Regions from separate parts of the Brevibacillus ginsengisoli genome, predicted to be linked through region 3. Evidence: predicted binding sites of a transcription regulator. Region 3 holds the regulator's gene; each other region holds the start of a gene.
What was found. Region 3 encodes CtsR, which represses protease genes until heat stress. Its sites were predicted from a motif close to ATGGTCAATAAAGGTCAAACA; they were not measured.

Region 1: the regulator CtsR is predicted to act here: its motif matches at 1,855-1,875, upstream of ACQCN2_RS06430 (ATP-dependent Clp protease ATP-binding subunit).
Region 2: the regulator CtsR is predicted to act here: its motif matches at 1,938-1,958, upstream of clpP (ATP-dependent Clp endopeptidase proteolytic subunit ClpP).

What each region holds. Positions count from the first base shown of each region.
Region 1 is NZ_JBNJQR010000002.1:602,871-607,149, forward strand. It holds gene ACQCN2_RS06430 (ATP-dependent Clp protease ATP-binding subunit) at 1-1,758, opposite strand, end outside; gene ACQCN2_RS06435 (DUF3951 domain-containing protein) at 1,953-2,180, shown strand; gene ACQCN2_RS06440 (hypothetical protein) at 2,288-2,884, shown strand; gene ACQCN2_RS06445 (MDR family MFS transporter) at 2,944-4,206, opposite strand.
Region 2 is NZ_JBNJQR010000005.1:12,996-17,274, forward strand. It holds gene ACQCN2_RS11535 (oligosaccharide flippase family protein) at 1-77, opposite strand, end outside; gene ACQCN2_RS11540 (class F sortase) at 131-841, opposite strand; gene ACQCN2_RS11545 (hypothetical protein) at 906-1,127, opposite strand; gene clpP (ATP-dependent Clp endopeptidase proteolytic subunit ClpP) at 1,301-1,891, opposite strand; gene ACQCN2_RS11555 (DUF8173 domain-containing protein) at 2,048-3,169, opposite strand; gene ACQCN2_RS11560 (anti-sigma factor family protein) at 3,166-3,720, opposite strand; gene ACQCN2_RS11565 (RNA polymerase sigma factor) at 3,707-4,279, opposite strand, start outside.
Region 3 is NZ_JBNJQR010000014.1:63,592-67,870, reverse strand. It holds gene ACQCN2_RS22805 (MGDG synthase family glycosyltransferase) at 276-1,403, shown strand; gene ACQCN2_RS22800 (HAD-IA family hydrolase) at 1,426-2,094, shown strand; gene ACQCN2_RS22795 (CtsR family transcriptional regulator) at 2,347-2,811, shown strand; gene mcsA (protein-arginine kinase activator protein McsA) at 2,846-3,385, shown strand; gene mcsB (protein-arginine kinase McsB) at 3,399-4,279, shown strand, end outside.

The DNA.
Region 1 (4,279 bases), on a different contig from region 3:
GAGTGACTTCCTATTCTGCTGTGTCGCACCAGCATTACTTGTCGCGATAATGACCGTATCCTTGAAGCTTACCGTACGTCCCTGACTGTCGGTCAAACGACCATCCTCAAGAATCTGCAGGAACATATGCATGACATCTGGATGCGCTTTCTCCACCTCATCCAATAAGATGATGCTATAGGGGTTACGACGGACTTTTTCGGTTAACTGTCCAGCCTCTTCATGGCCTACGTAGCCTGGAGGAGAACCAATCAGCTTGGAAACGGAGTGTTTTTCCATGTATTCGCTCATATCGAGACGAATCATCGCTTCCTTCGAACCGAAGAGCTGCTCCGCAAGCCTTTTGGTCAACTCGGTTTTCCCTACACCGGTAGGTCCAACAAACAAGAAGGAAGCAATCGGTCTTGTTTTGGAGGTAAACCCCGCACGGCTGCGGCGAATCGCTTTGGCTACCTTCTTCACCGCTTCTTCCTGCCCAATCACTTGAGCTGCCAGTTGTTCCTCCAGATTTTTCATCTTGGTTTGTTCCGCTTGTTGAAGTTTTTGCACAGGAATTCCTGTTTTCTTTTCAATTATTTCTTGAATGTCCTCTACACGCACTTCCCCAGTAACGGCGGAGTTTTCTACTTGGTTCAAACGACTCTCCAGTTCCAGCTCTTCTTTTCTGATTGAAGCGGCACGTTCGTAGTTTTCCTCTTGCGTTGCCTTCTCCTTCGCTTGGCGAACCTGCTCCAGTTTGGCCAAGAGGTCAGATTCGTCACTTGCTGAGTGGCGCAAATTTACTTTGGAACCCGCTTCATCCATCAAGTCAATGGCTTTATCCGGTAGATAGCGATCTGCAATATAGCGCTGGGATAGCTGGACACAAGCCTTCAAAACCTCATCTGTATAAGCTACCTGGTGGTACGCTTCGTATTTCGGACGCAACCCTTTCAGAATTTCAAACGCTTCCTCACTGGATGGCTCCTTCACGATAACCGGTTGGAAACGACGCTCCAGCGCGGCATCCTTTTCAATCGTGCGGTACTCTTTCAGGGTCGTCGCGCCAATTACCTGCAATTCACCGCGCGCCAAGGCAGGCTTGAGGATGTTTCCTGCGTCCATGGAGCCTTGTGCGGAACCTGCTCCTACCAACAAGTGAATCTCGTCAATGAAGAGGAGAATGTTTTTGCGTTTTTTCAACTCTGCGATGATTTCTTGCATTTTTTCTTCAAATTGGCCACGGATTCCAGTACCGGCAACTAATGAGGATACGTCAAGCGTATACACTTCTTTATTTGCTAATTTGGCTGGAACCTTACCCTCGAGAATGCGCAGGGCCAAACCTTCAGCAATCGCAGTTTTACCAACCCCAGGTTCACCGATCAGCACCGGGTTGTTTTTGTTTCTACGGTTAAGAATCTCGATGACGCGATCTACTTCAACATCACGACCGATGACAGGGTCAATTAAGCCAAGTTTTGCCGCTTGATTCAAGTTGCGGCAAACCTCATCCAGTATGCCTTGAGATGGATAGTTCTCCACAACCGCTTCTCCACTTTTCTTTCGAGGAGGTGTCATGGAAGAAGAAAAGAGTGAAGAAAACATCTGATCAAAAGGACTCTTACCAGACAAGGAACCAAATGGCTGCGGGACGTTCATGCCTTTGGCTACTTTTTGGTAGCATTCATGACACAGGTTAAGGCTCTGCGCCTTGTTATTGATGACCATATTCAGTTTAACGTTCGCTTGATTTTCTTTGCAGTGTTGGCAAATCATACAGCTTCCCTCCTAATAGATTCTTAACGAAGAATCTTAATCTGATTTTGCAAGGTTTTTGACTTTGACTAACCTTGACCTTTATGACCTTATTATACTTTGACCTTTCTTGACCTTCAAGTGGAAAATTTTATTTTATAACGAAACTTTTCCCAGAGCTCATTCGTAGACATCTTAACTACCTACTATAAGGAATGATTGCTTTGTTCATAACGCTAGTCTTGACAAGCACAATCGCAGTTCTTATACTTATTGCTTTCGGAATGGCGCTCTACAAGTTTTTTTCTAAGAAAAAGATTGTGGAGCATTATTACACTCCCCTCGATTACGTCTTCGGGCAAACCCAAGTGGAACATCACGAACAAAAGGTTGAAAAGAAAGAGACAGATGAGGATGAAGAAGACGATCCCCCTTCCCGATGATGTTCCAGTTTTTGAAATGGTTTTTCGTGACCATACCATCTTTTTGGGTTACACTAGAAGGTAGGTTTTACGTCTACCTACACTATCCATTTCATCGAGGTGTCATCGTGAAAAAGTTATTAACCCTTTCGCTTATTCTCTCACTGATATTTGTATTAACCGCATGCGGGAACCAAAGAAATAATGCTGAAAACTCCCCGAACGTAGGCGGTGGTATATCTGCCGAAGTCATGAAGATCATTTCGAATAAGTCGGCGGATTCGGCCAAGCTTGGACAAAGCGTTCAAGAGTTTGAGAAAAGACTGGGGCAACATACTACCCCTGAAGTGTATCAGTCAAAAGAGTTGGTCTCTTTTCAAACCCAGGCAAATCGCCCACTCACTGTTGTTTATGATCAGTCAGGGGATCACAAGGTGACTCACATTTCGACGACCAAGGATTTTCAAAGCAACACGTTCTTACTGGACAGCAAATCGCAGGCACAAGGCTATGAGGATGAACTCTTAGCGCTCGCAAGCCTTACCGCCTTCATCCCAAGTGATGCCAACGTCCAATCTCAGACGATTAAAAAGATCGGTGAGCGTCAGGAAATGCATGTGATTACGTTAACCTCACAAACTGTCCCAAACCTTGTTCTTTATACGATCGAAAAGGATAACAAATCCTTCGAGGCCATGCTGACTTCCGAAGACCCGACAAAATAAAGCGAAAAGAACCCTTACTGTCTCTCATTAGGAGAAAGTAAGGGTTCTTCTATTGTGCTTTAGGCCGCATGCTCTTCTTGCTTCGTCTTTTTTTCCAGTTTAGTAAACAGGATCATGAATAAGACAACTGAAACAACCCCAGATAAAAAGAACAGGCTGCCCATGGTATATGAGTGCAAAAACGAACCGATCGTAACGGCTAAAGATCCCAAAACCATATTGAACCTGTGAGACGTCCCGAATACAGCCATGTATGTGCTTCGCTTATCGTCTGGAATCATCTTTGGTACAGTACTCTGCATAACAGGCACCCAAACCAATTCACCAATCGTAGCTACTGCGGCAAATAAGAGCAATAACCAAGGTTGATTAGTAAACGAGACAATCCCATACCCTGCCGCGTAAATCAAAATCCCAGTAACTAGAGCAAACCTCTTTGAAAGCTTTCTGATGAAGTGAACAGCAACTAATCCAAGCAAAACGACGATGAAGGTGTTGGTCGCTGTCAATAACCCAAACATTCTCACTCCATCAGCCTGCAAGCTGTACCCGCCGATTGTGAAAAGCGTTTGCTGCTTGAACTCCTGAATCAACCGTACGCTGGTATATTGTCCTGCCATGTTCTCAATAGAACCATTGAGAACCCCTGCTAATAAAAACAGCATAAACAGTTTATCCGTAACCACTGACTTATAGGAGTGAATAATGGATAAGATCGGGTTTTGCTTCGGTTGCTTATCTTCTTTAGGTGTGTACGTCTCTTTAATGAAAAAGTAGATGAGTATAATAGAGAACAAAGAGGCACCCGTCGCTCCCAAGAAGATCTCAAATCGATGGGATTGGAAGAAGAACCCGCCAACCAAGCTACCTACCAACACGGATACATTCCAAGCCCAATATCCGAACCCATAGATAAGCGGTCGATTCGCTTCTGTGGAACAGTCAATTAGCATCGCTTCCTGTGCTGGTGAAGAAATACCCCAGAAGATACTCATCAACATGGCCATCGCATACGTCACCCACGTCGAATCAAACCATGGAGAGTTCGCCAAAGCCGTGATGCCAAACGCCGCAAATCGCAGGAACTCAGAGAATAGAATAACCTTTCTCCGCCCGATTTTGTCAGCCAAAGTCCCCCCATAAAATTCGGCAACAACTCCGACAAGTACATTCACCATCAAAAGGATACCGGTAAGCGCCGCTCCCATCCGTTGGGCAAAATAAATCGTCATAAATGGAAAGATCATATTTCCAAGAATATTCGCGACAAACATCTCAAGAAAACGCACTTTAATATTTGGATGTAAATCCCTATATCTCATTAATTGGCTCCTTTGCGTTTTTTTGGTTAAGAACCAATATATGATAAATAAGAATAATTTTCAATCAATAAAT
Region 2 (4,279 bases), on a different contig from region 3:
CGACCAAACGCTCCAATTATTTTAATCAAAGAAATGATGGAGAAGCGCATGAGCAGCTGCTTCAGTAATATGGACATAACATGATTGCTCCCTTACACACTTTGTCCTATAGATTTATTGTATGAAGGGTTTATTTCGATATGTCTTGTCTTACCATCGCCGGGCTTTGGTTCGTCAAATGGGAGAATACCACTAACCGCATCGCGTGCTCTTGGGTTTTCTTATTGAATTTGCCGGCACAGGTAATTAAATTAAGTTGCGGAACAGAAGAATCTCCAAATATCTCTTCGATTGGAGCATCCTTTGTTTTGAACACAGCTACTCTTGATACAGTAAAGGTAAGTTTGTTTCCTTTTGAATCCGTTAGATAGATGTGATCTCCGGGATTCACCCTTTTCAGATGGTAGAAAATAGCGGGTCCAGTATAATGGTCAAGATGTCCAGCAATTACAGCATTTCCGTTTTCACCAGGATTGGTCCAGGGATCCAATAACCCAACCTTGTCAAACGCATGTGGGACTTCCATTTGCCCCTTATGGAGGCCAACCTTTTCGATCTTGGAACGAAGGTGTATGGATGGGATTTCCAAAAGGTCAGGGGAGATGCCCTTGTGTGGAGAAGCCGCTGTTTTTGTGGTTAGTTGATGCTTGGAATTACCGGGATAATGTTTAATGTAATTCGAGATAAAATGACTAGCTTGGATTGATCGCGCAGTTTGCTCAGTAGTTGTTTCCAGATTAGCAGCGGCTGAATTGTTGGAAGATTGAGGGGTTTGAGGATATGCGCATCCTGCCATGATTGTAATGAAAAGTATTAGGGAATAGAAGCCAAATGGATTCATCTTGGATTACCTCCGGATTAAGGGAGTAAGAAAAAGAGGAGAGGGGTAAAATACCCCTCGTTCTTTACTCGTCGGTTCCGCCCATGCCTGTTTTAGGCATTTTGACATTGGTTGCTTTGTTGGTAGCTTTGATGTGGACTGGTTTGGTTTTAGCTTTGGTGTGGACTTTATGATGGGCTTTGGTGTGCATTTTGTCATGCTTGCCTCCACCAGTCGTTTCGGCAAATGCAGCTGTGGACGAACCAACAATACAAATTGATAAAACTAAAGCAGCTAATTTGTTCATTGGCGATATACCTCTCTTCTTCTGGGTAGTGGTCTTACAAGACTTAGAATTGTCCATTCACGATGAGTTTAATAAGGAATATCTCGCCATCATGAAAAAACACGAAGAAGACAAGGATTCTTGTCATAAAAAAGAACAGAAGCTCGGTTCGCTTCTGCTCTTTGGAATTTCCATTATTTCGTTGGCGTAGAGGTAATCACGTCATCGATTAAGCCATATTCTTTGGCATCTTTGGCGGACATGAAGTTATCGCGATCAGTATCTTGAGCGATACGTTCAATCGGCTGACCTGTTCTCTCGGCATAAATGCTGTTGAGGTGCTCACGCATTTTGACGATACGCTTAGCGGCAATTTCAATGTCACTGGCTTGACCTTGAGCCCCGCCTAGTGGTTGGTGAATCATGATTTCACTATTCGGAAGTGCGTAACGCTTTCCTTTTGCCCCTGCGCAAAGAAGGAAGGAGCCCATAGAAGCGGCAAGACCGATGCAGATGGTGGAGACATCCGGCTTAATGAACTGCATCGTATCATAAATAGCCATTCCGGCGGTGATCGAACCACCCGGGCTGTTTATGTAGAGGCTAATATCCTTTTCCGGATCTTCAGCTGTCAAAAAGAGTAGCTGAGCAACCACGCTATTGGCCACCACGTCATTAATAGGGGTACCAAGGAAAATAATCCGATCCTTCAGCAGGCGAGAGTAGATATCATAAGCGCGCTCCCCGCGGTTGGTTTGTTCAATTACGGTAGGTATCAGGTTCATATTCATTCCTCATTCCTCCTCTCATTTCAAGATCATTCTACAATAAAAGGTCAACAAAGGTCAAACGTTTCAGAACCATTCTTTATCTAATGTATCCCAAATGTGGGCAACTAAACCCTGCCAACAGAGTTTCGACGTAGAAATCCTTTACTTGATTCAGCAGTTATTAGAATGACGGATAGCAGTTGCAGAGGCTCCCAGAAACAACATGGTGATGATCAAATTCAAGAGCCACCCCAGAAAAGGAATTTGCAGGACTCCATATACAACCAGAACGCCAAGAAACTCGGCCATTAACGGGTGAAGTGGCCACTGAAAACGTTTGGCTATTCGTGAACCCAGCCATGTTCCAATAAAAATCTTGGACACGTAAAACAGTATAAAAAGTGAAAAGAAAAGGGTCAACGAGATCGGAATCCCGATGATGCTTAACAGTAAAATAATCGAAATGATGGGAACTCCAAAGATAAACAATGCGCCTAAACCAAACAAAGGCGTCCATTCTCCGTCAAACTGCCGATGGATCTGATGAAGGGCTTTGGGAAACAGGAAACGGAGGAGCAGCCAGATCATGATGGTGCTGAGTAACGACATCAAGAGAAATAGTACGGGTAAAAACGTAAAGGAACTTTTCTCTTTGGGTTGATCCAGTGTGAATCGTTCTTGTCCGTTGACTGCGGCTCCAGGATGAATGACCGCTCGTGCAGGAGCGGAGTAAACCAGATCTCCGTTAATTTTGGCGGTCGAATCAATCGTCAAGTTATTAACCCTCATGAAAGAAGTGCCCTGGCCAAGCTCACCACCGACACGCATGACGTTAACAAACCCGTTCGCTTCCCGATTGACCTTTCCTTTGATATCTAACGATTCGGCAAAGGTCATGACGCTCCCCAATACATGTGCCCCAGGGGAGACCAAAAGATTTTGGTTAAAAGAAGAGATGTTGCGAGTAATCGTACCGTCAATAATCGCATGTTGGGTAATCGCTCGTAAATTCCCGTCGATTTTACCGTGAACGAGGGTGTTCGCCGCAAAAGCGATCACATCCCCTTTGACCTCACCATTGATTTGGACGCTCTCTGCGAAGACATACAAATCTCCATCCACTTTACCATCTATTACAGCCTTTTGCGCGTTTACAAATAAGTCGCCAGGATAAGTCGCGTCAGAAGAGAGGACGAATGATCCTTGATCCACTGAGCCGAACGCATAGACAGCAGAGCCAGTGAACCCGAACAAACAAAGTACAGTGATTAGAAGGATCCCCCAGCGTTTCATTTTTTCAACACTCCTTTAGATTCGTTCCAGTGTTGATAGGGGTCCTTGTATATATTCAGGAAAAGCAGGCAGCTTAACAGGAAGATAAATAATGTGGATACCGTATAGATATCCGGTAAGTCCAGAAGGGAACCAGCCTTTTCCTTGATCCAAAAGGTAGAGACCCAGATAACCGAGTGCTGCCACATATCCCAAATCGACTCGATCCAACGGAACATCCAGCCTTGGAAAAAGAAGGCCAAATAGACCAACGCACCCGTAACAAAACTGAATAAGAGGGTGAACCGATAAGTAAATCGTCTGTTGCTCTGCTTGTGCAACTGGGCAATTTCATTGATTTGATGCAACGTGGATGCGGATAATTCAATCTCCTGTACATGAAATTGTGTGGCAAACGAATGCTGAAAAAACGATTGTTCAGCTTGCCAGTGAGCGAGTAATAACTGACAACCCGGGCAATCGACGAGATGACTGGCCACCTTCAAATTCTCTTCAGAACTCAATTCGTGATCGATATACATCATCATTGTCAACTCATCAATATGCAGCATCGATTACCCTCCTTTGTACTTGGTGTTCAAACAGCTGCTTCAATTGCTTGCGGGCACGAAACAAACGCGTTCCGACTGTGTTTTTACTCATCCCAACCAATTCGCCGATCTCATCGTAGCTTAATTGATCCGTGAAGCGAAGTGTAACAATCAACCGATCCGTCTCATCTAAATGATGGAGAAGCTCGTGAAGCTGAGAAACAAATTCTTTTTGGATGAATTCTTCCTCGGGGTTATTATTAAGAACTGCTTTATTGATTTGATGGTGAAGTTGATCATCTTCCATCGTGATCTCCCTCTTTTTTCGTAAAAAGTCGATACATGTATTGGAAACAAGACGGTATAACCATGAATGAAACGGGTAGGTTTGATCATATTTGTGGAGATTTTGAGCAACTTTTAACCAGACTTCGTTATTTAAGTCTTGGACGTCATGATAGGAATAGATCATTTTTTGAATGATTCGCAGAACCCGCTTCCCAAACATCTGAACAAGCTGTTGAAAAGCTGTGGAATCACCATGGAGAAACTGCTGTATGTATTGGGATGCGGTATGGTT
Region 3 (4,279 bases):
TAGGTTCGGTGTGGAAGTGCGGCAACGCATGGAGCTGACGAATACTAATCGGTCGAGGACTTATCCACGTTTTAATCTCTTAGCATATCGGGTTATCCAGTTTTGAAGGTACAACCATAGCGTAATAAGTCCTCAACTATTAAAGGTTGGGGTTTTTTATTTTTACATACGGTTAAGCTTGCAAAATGAAATGCAACTAGTCTAACATGGTAGTGGAAGTCCCAAATTCATCCATTTGGAAAAATGGAGGACGGAGCCAGCGAAGGAGAATTCAAATGAAAAAAGTCTTGATTTTTTCCGCCTCGATTGGTAACGGACATAATCAAGCAGCCAGAGCGATGCAAGAAAGCTTGGCCGCCAATGGCTATACTTCGATGATTATCGACACCTTGGAATATATTAGTCCCACTTTCCACAAAATTTTGTTGGAGAGCTATACGAACCTACTAAAGCTTTCGCCGAAAATGTGGGGGAGAATCTATCACAATACAGAGAAGTCACGTTTTTTTGATATGAACGTGATCATGAACAAGCTACTGGCTAATAAGCTTAAGAAACTGATTAGCAGTGTCAATCCCGACGCGTTTATCGCGACTCATCCGTTTGCCAGCTGCATGCTGTCAGTATTGAAGGGGCGAAACGAGTGGGAAGTCCCGATTTATACGATTATCACAGACTACACGATACATCCTTCATGGATTAACCATCATATCAATTACTACTTTATCGGTCACGAACATTTGTATTACTTGGTGGATATCTACAAGCAGCCGCACCATAAGTTTAAGCCTATGGGAATACCGATCGTGAAGAAATTCTCTGAGCCGTTGAATAAAACGGAGCTTGCCAATCAATATGGCGTATCACCTGATCAAAAAGTCATCATTTTATCAGGTGGAGGTTTGGGAATTGGCCCGATGGAGAAGGTATTACAGGGTCTTGAATATATTGATCAGCCGTTAAAGGTGTTTGTGTTAACAGGGACAAACGAAAAATTGTACAAAAAAGTGACAAACTACAACTACCGACACGAGGTTATTCCGCTTAAATATGTAACCAACTTCCATGAATACTTGGAAATTGCCGACATCATTGTAACCAAATCGGGAGGTTTAACCTCCGCTGAGGTATTGAGCAAGCAGGTTCCCATGATCATTTATAACCCGCTGCCCGGACAGGAAGAACGAAACAGTCATTTTCTCTTGAACAATGGTTGTGCTGTACATGCCAATGTGATTGAGCAGCTTATTTACTTTATTGAAGAACTTTTGGCAAACAAGTCCAAAGTAGAGAGCATGAAAAAAATGGATCTAGTCATTGCCAAGCCAAACGCAGCAGAAAATATTACACAATTTATTACGGCTGACATGGAAGCAATGAAAAGGTCAAACCTCCAAGACTGAGCCCAAGGAGTGAATCCAACCGATGACAATTCGATTTGCTGTGTTTTTTGATATGGATGGAACCTTGCTGCAGACTGAGAAGCTGGCCACTCCTGCATTTTTACGCACATTTGAGGATTTGAAAGCAAAAAAGTTGTGGAACGGACCAATTCCTAGCGAACAGGAATTAACGAATGTGTTAGGTATGACATTGGATCAGTTATGGGAAACCCTGCTGCCAAATGCTGACCATGAAGTGAAGCACGAAGCCAATCGCTTCATGTTGGAACACGAAAGCCAGCTGTTAAAAGAAGGCGTAACTGACCTTTATCCCAGGGTTCGCCATGTACTTCAAGAATTAAAGAGCAATGGGGCTGAATTATTCGTTGCCAGCAACGGGTTGGAAAGTTACATTGATGAAGTTTGCTCATATTTTGAATTAAAGCCTTTGTTTACCGATTTATACTCGGCTGGACGATTTCGAACTAAGTCCAAGATTGATTTAGTAAAAAAATTAGTAGCCGACTACCAAATTGAGCAAGCCGTGATGGTGGGCGATCGTCATTCTGATATCGAAGCCGGGCGGTCCAACGGGCTCAAAACCATTGGCTGTGATTTTGGATTTGCTACTCCGGGTGAGTTGGATCAAGCGGATGTGATCATCAAGAACTTTGAGGACATTCTGCACCACATTCAAATCCCTAAAAAGTAAATGATGTACGATCGACCTAAAACCATTCCTGTATAGGGGAATGGTTTTTTCTATATGGAGCTAAGTGCATGGCTAGTTTCCGATGATTCAACTTCGCTGATTTCGTTAAGAATAGTGGAGACGGGTAGACTACTTGCGTTTTTAGAAAAAATAATTATAATTTAAGTCAAATATAGTCAAAGTCAACAATTGATCAACGGCAATGCTAAGGCTACTGCAAGTTGAAAATTTAAAAAAGGAGGCGGGACGCGGATGCGCAACATTTCGGATATCATCGAACAGCACTTGAAGAGTATCCTCCAGGATAGCCCTGAAAGCTGGATAGAAATACAACGAAGCGAAATAGCCGATCTGTTTCAATGCGTGCCCTCTCAGATTAATTACGTTATCAATACACGATTTACGGTCGAGAAAGGGTATCTTGTTGAGAGTAAACGAGGTGGAGGAGGATATATCCGCATACGTAAAGTGCAGATTCTTAGCAACTCCATGCTTCAACAGATGCTGACGGAAGAACTGATTGGCGATAGTATCTCTCAAGGTGTTGGTTATGCGATTATTGATCGATTACTTGACGATGGATTGATAAGTGTTCGGGAATCTCAGTTAATGAAGACAGCCATATCCCGAACGGTAATATTCGTGGAAGGCCCGTTACACGATCGCCTAAGGGCCAATATACTGAAGCATATGATTACCTCAATTCTCATTAAGTAATGTTCTAATCACCAGTTGCTAAGGGGTGAAACGTATGAACTGTGAAGAATGCGGTAAAAGACCGGCTACCTTACATTTAACCAAAATCATCAGTGGCGAGAAAACGGAGACGCATCTGTGTGAAGTTTGCGCCAAGGAAAAGGGAAATGTAATTTCCGGTTTTTCAAATTTCAGCATCAACAACTTGCTATCAGGCTTGCTTAATTTTGACCCGATGAATAAGGGCACAGCAGCTTCCAACCAATCAACCATGGCTCAGACCAAGGCGCTTCGCTGTGAGACCTGCGGATTGACCTATTCCCAATTTAGTAAAAGCGGAAGATTTGGCTGCAGTGACTGCTATCATCACTTTGGTGAGCGTCTCGATCCACTGTTTCGTCGGATTCACGGCAACACCCATCACATTGGGAAAGTGCCGGAGCGAACGGGTGGAGAAATTAAGTTAAGAAACGATCTAGAACAGCTAAAACAATCCCTGAAGCACTACATTGCTACAGAAGAGTTTGAAAAAGCTGCTGATATACGCGACCGAATTCGTGCCTTGGAACAACAAATTAATCAGGGTGGTTCTTGAGGAGGTGAATGTGATGTCCCTGCAACGTTTTATGCAACATCCTTGGAGCAATTGGATGAAAGGGATTGGCCCCGACTCAGATATCGTCATTAGCACCAGAATTCGTATCGCTCGTAACCTTCGTCAACATCCGTTCCCATTACTGGCTACCGACTCACAAGCGGAAGCCGTCGTAAACAAAATGATGAATGTAGTGGGACAAAAGGATATGAGCGCCAAAGGGCCTTTTGAACTGATCAAGATGGAAGATTTAAATCCTCTGGAGAAACGGGTTTTGGTGGAAAAACATCTCATCAGCCCTAACCTGGCACAAGACGCAAGAAAAGGTGCCGTTTTGTTAAAAGAGGATGAATCAGTCAGCATTATGATCAATGAAGAGGATCATATTCGGATTCAGGTGTTGATGCCAGGCTTTCAATTGACCGAAGCTTGGGATGTAGGTACCAGTATAGATGATATTTTTGAAAAGTTTGTCGACTACGCCTTTGATGAAAAGCGTGGATACTTAACCAGCTGCCCGACGAATGCCGGAACTGGGATAAGAGCATCCGTTATGCTGCATTTGCCTGCTCTTGTCATGACTCAGCAGATCAGTCAAATCTTGCAGGCCATTAATCAAGTGGGATTGGTGGTTCGTGGGCTGTACGGAGAAGGCAGTGAAGCGTTGGGGAACTTATTCCAACTGTCCAATCAGGTGACGCTAGGGATGTCGGAATCTGATATTTTATCCAACCTCTACAGCGTCGCAAACCAAATCATTCAGCAGGAGAGAACGGCTAGACAGTATCTTTTCGAACATTCACGGACCGCTTTGGAGGATCGCATTTGTCGATCTTACGGCATATTGTTATATGCGCGTACCGTTGAGTCCAAGGAAGCTTCCCAACGAATGTC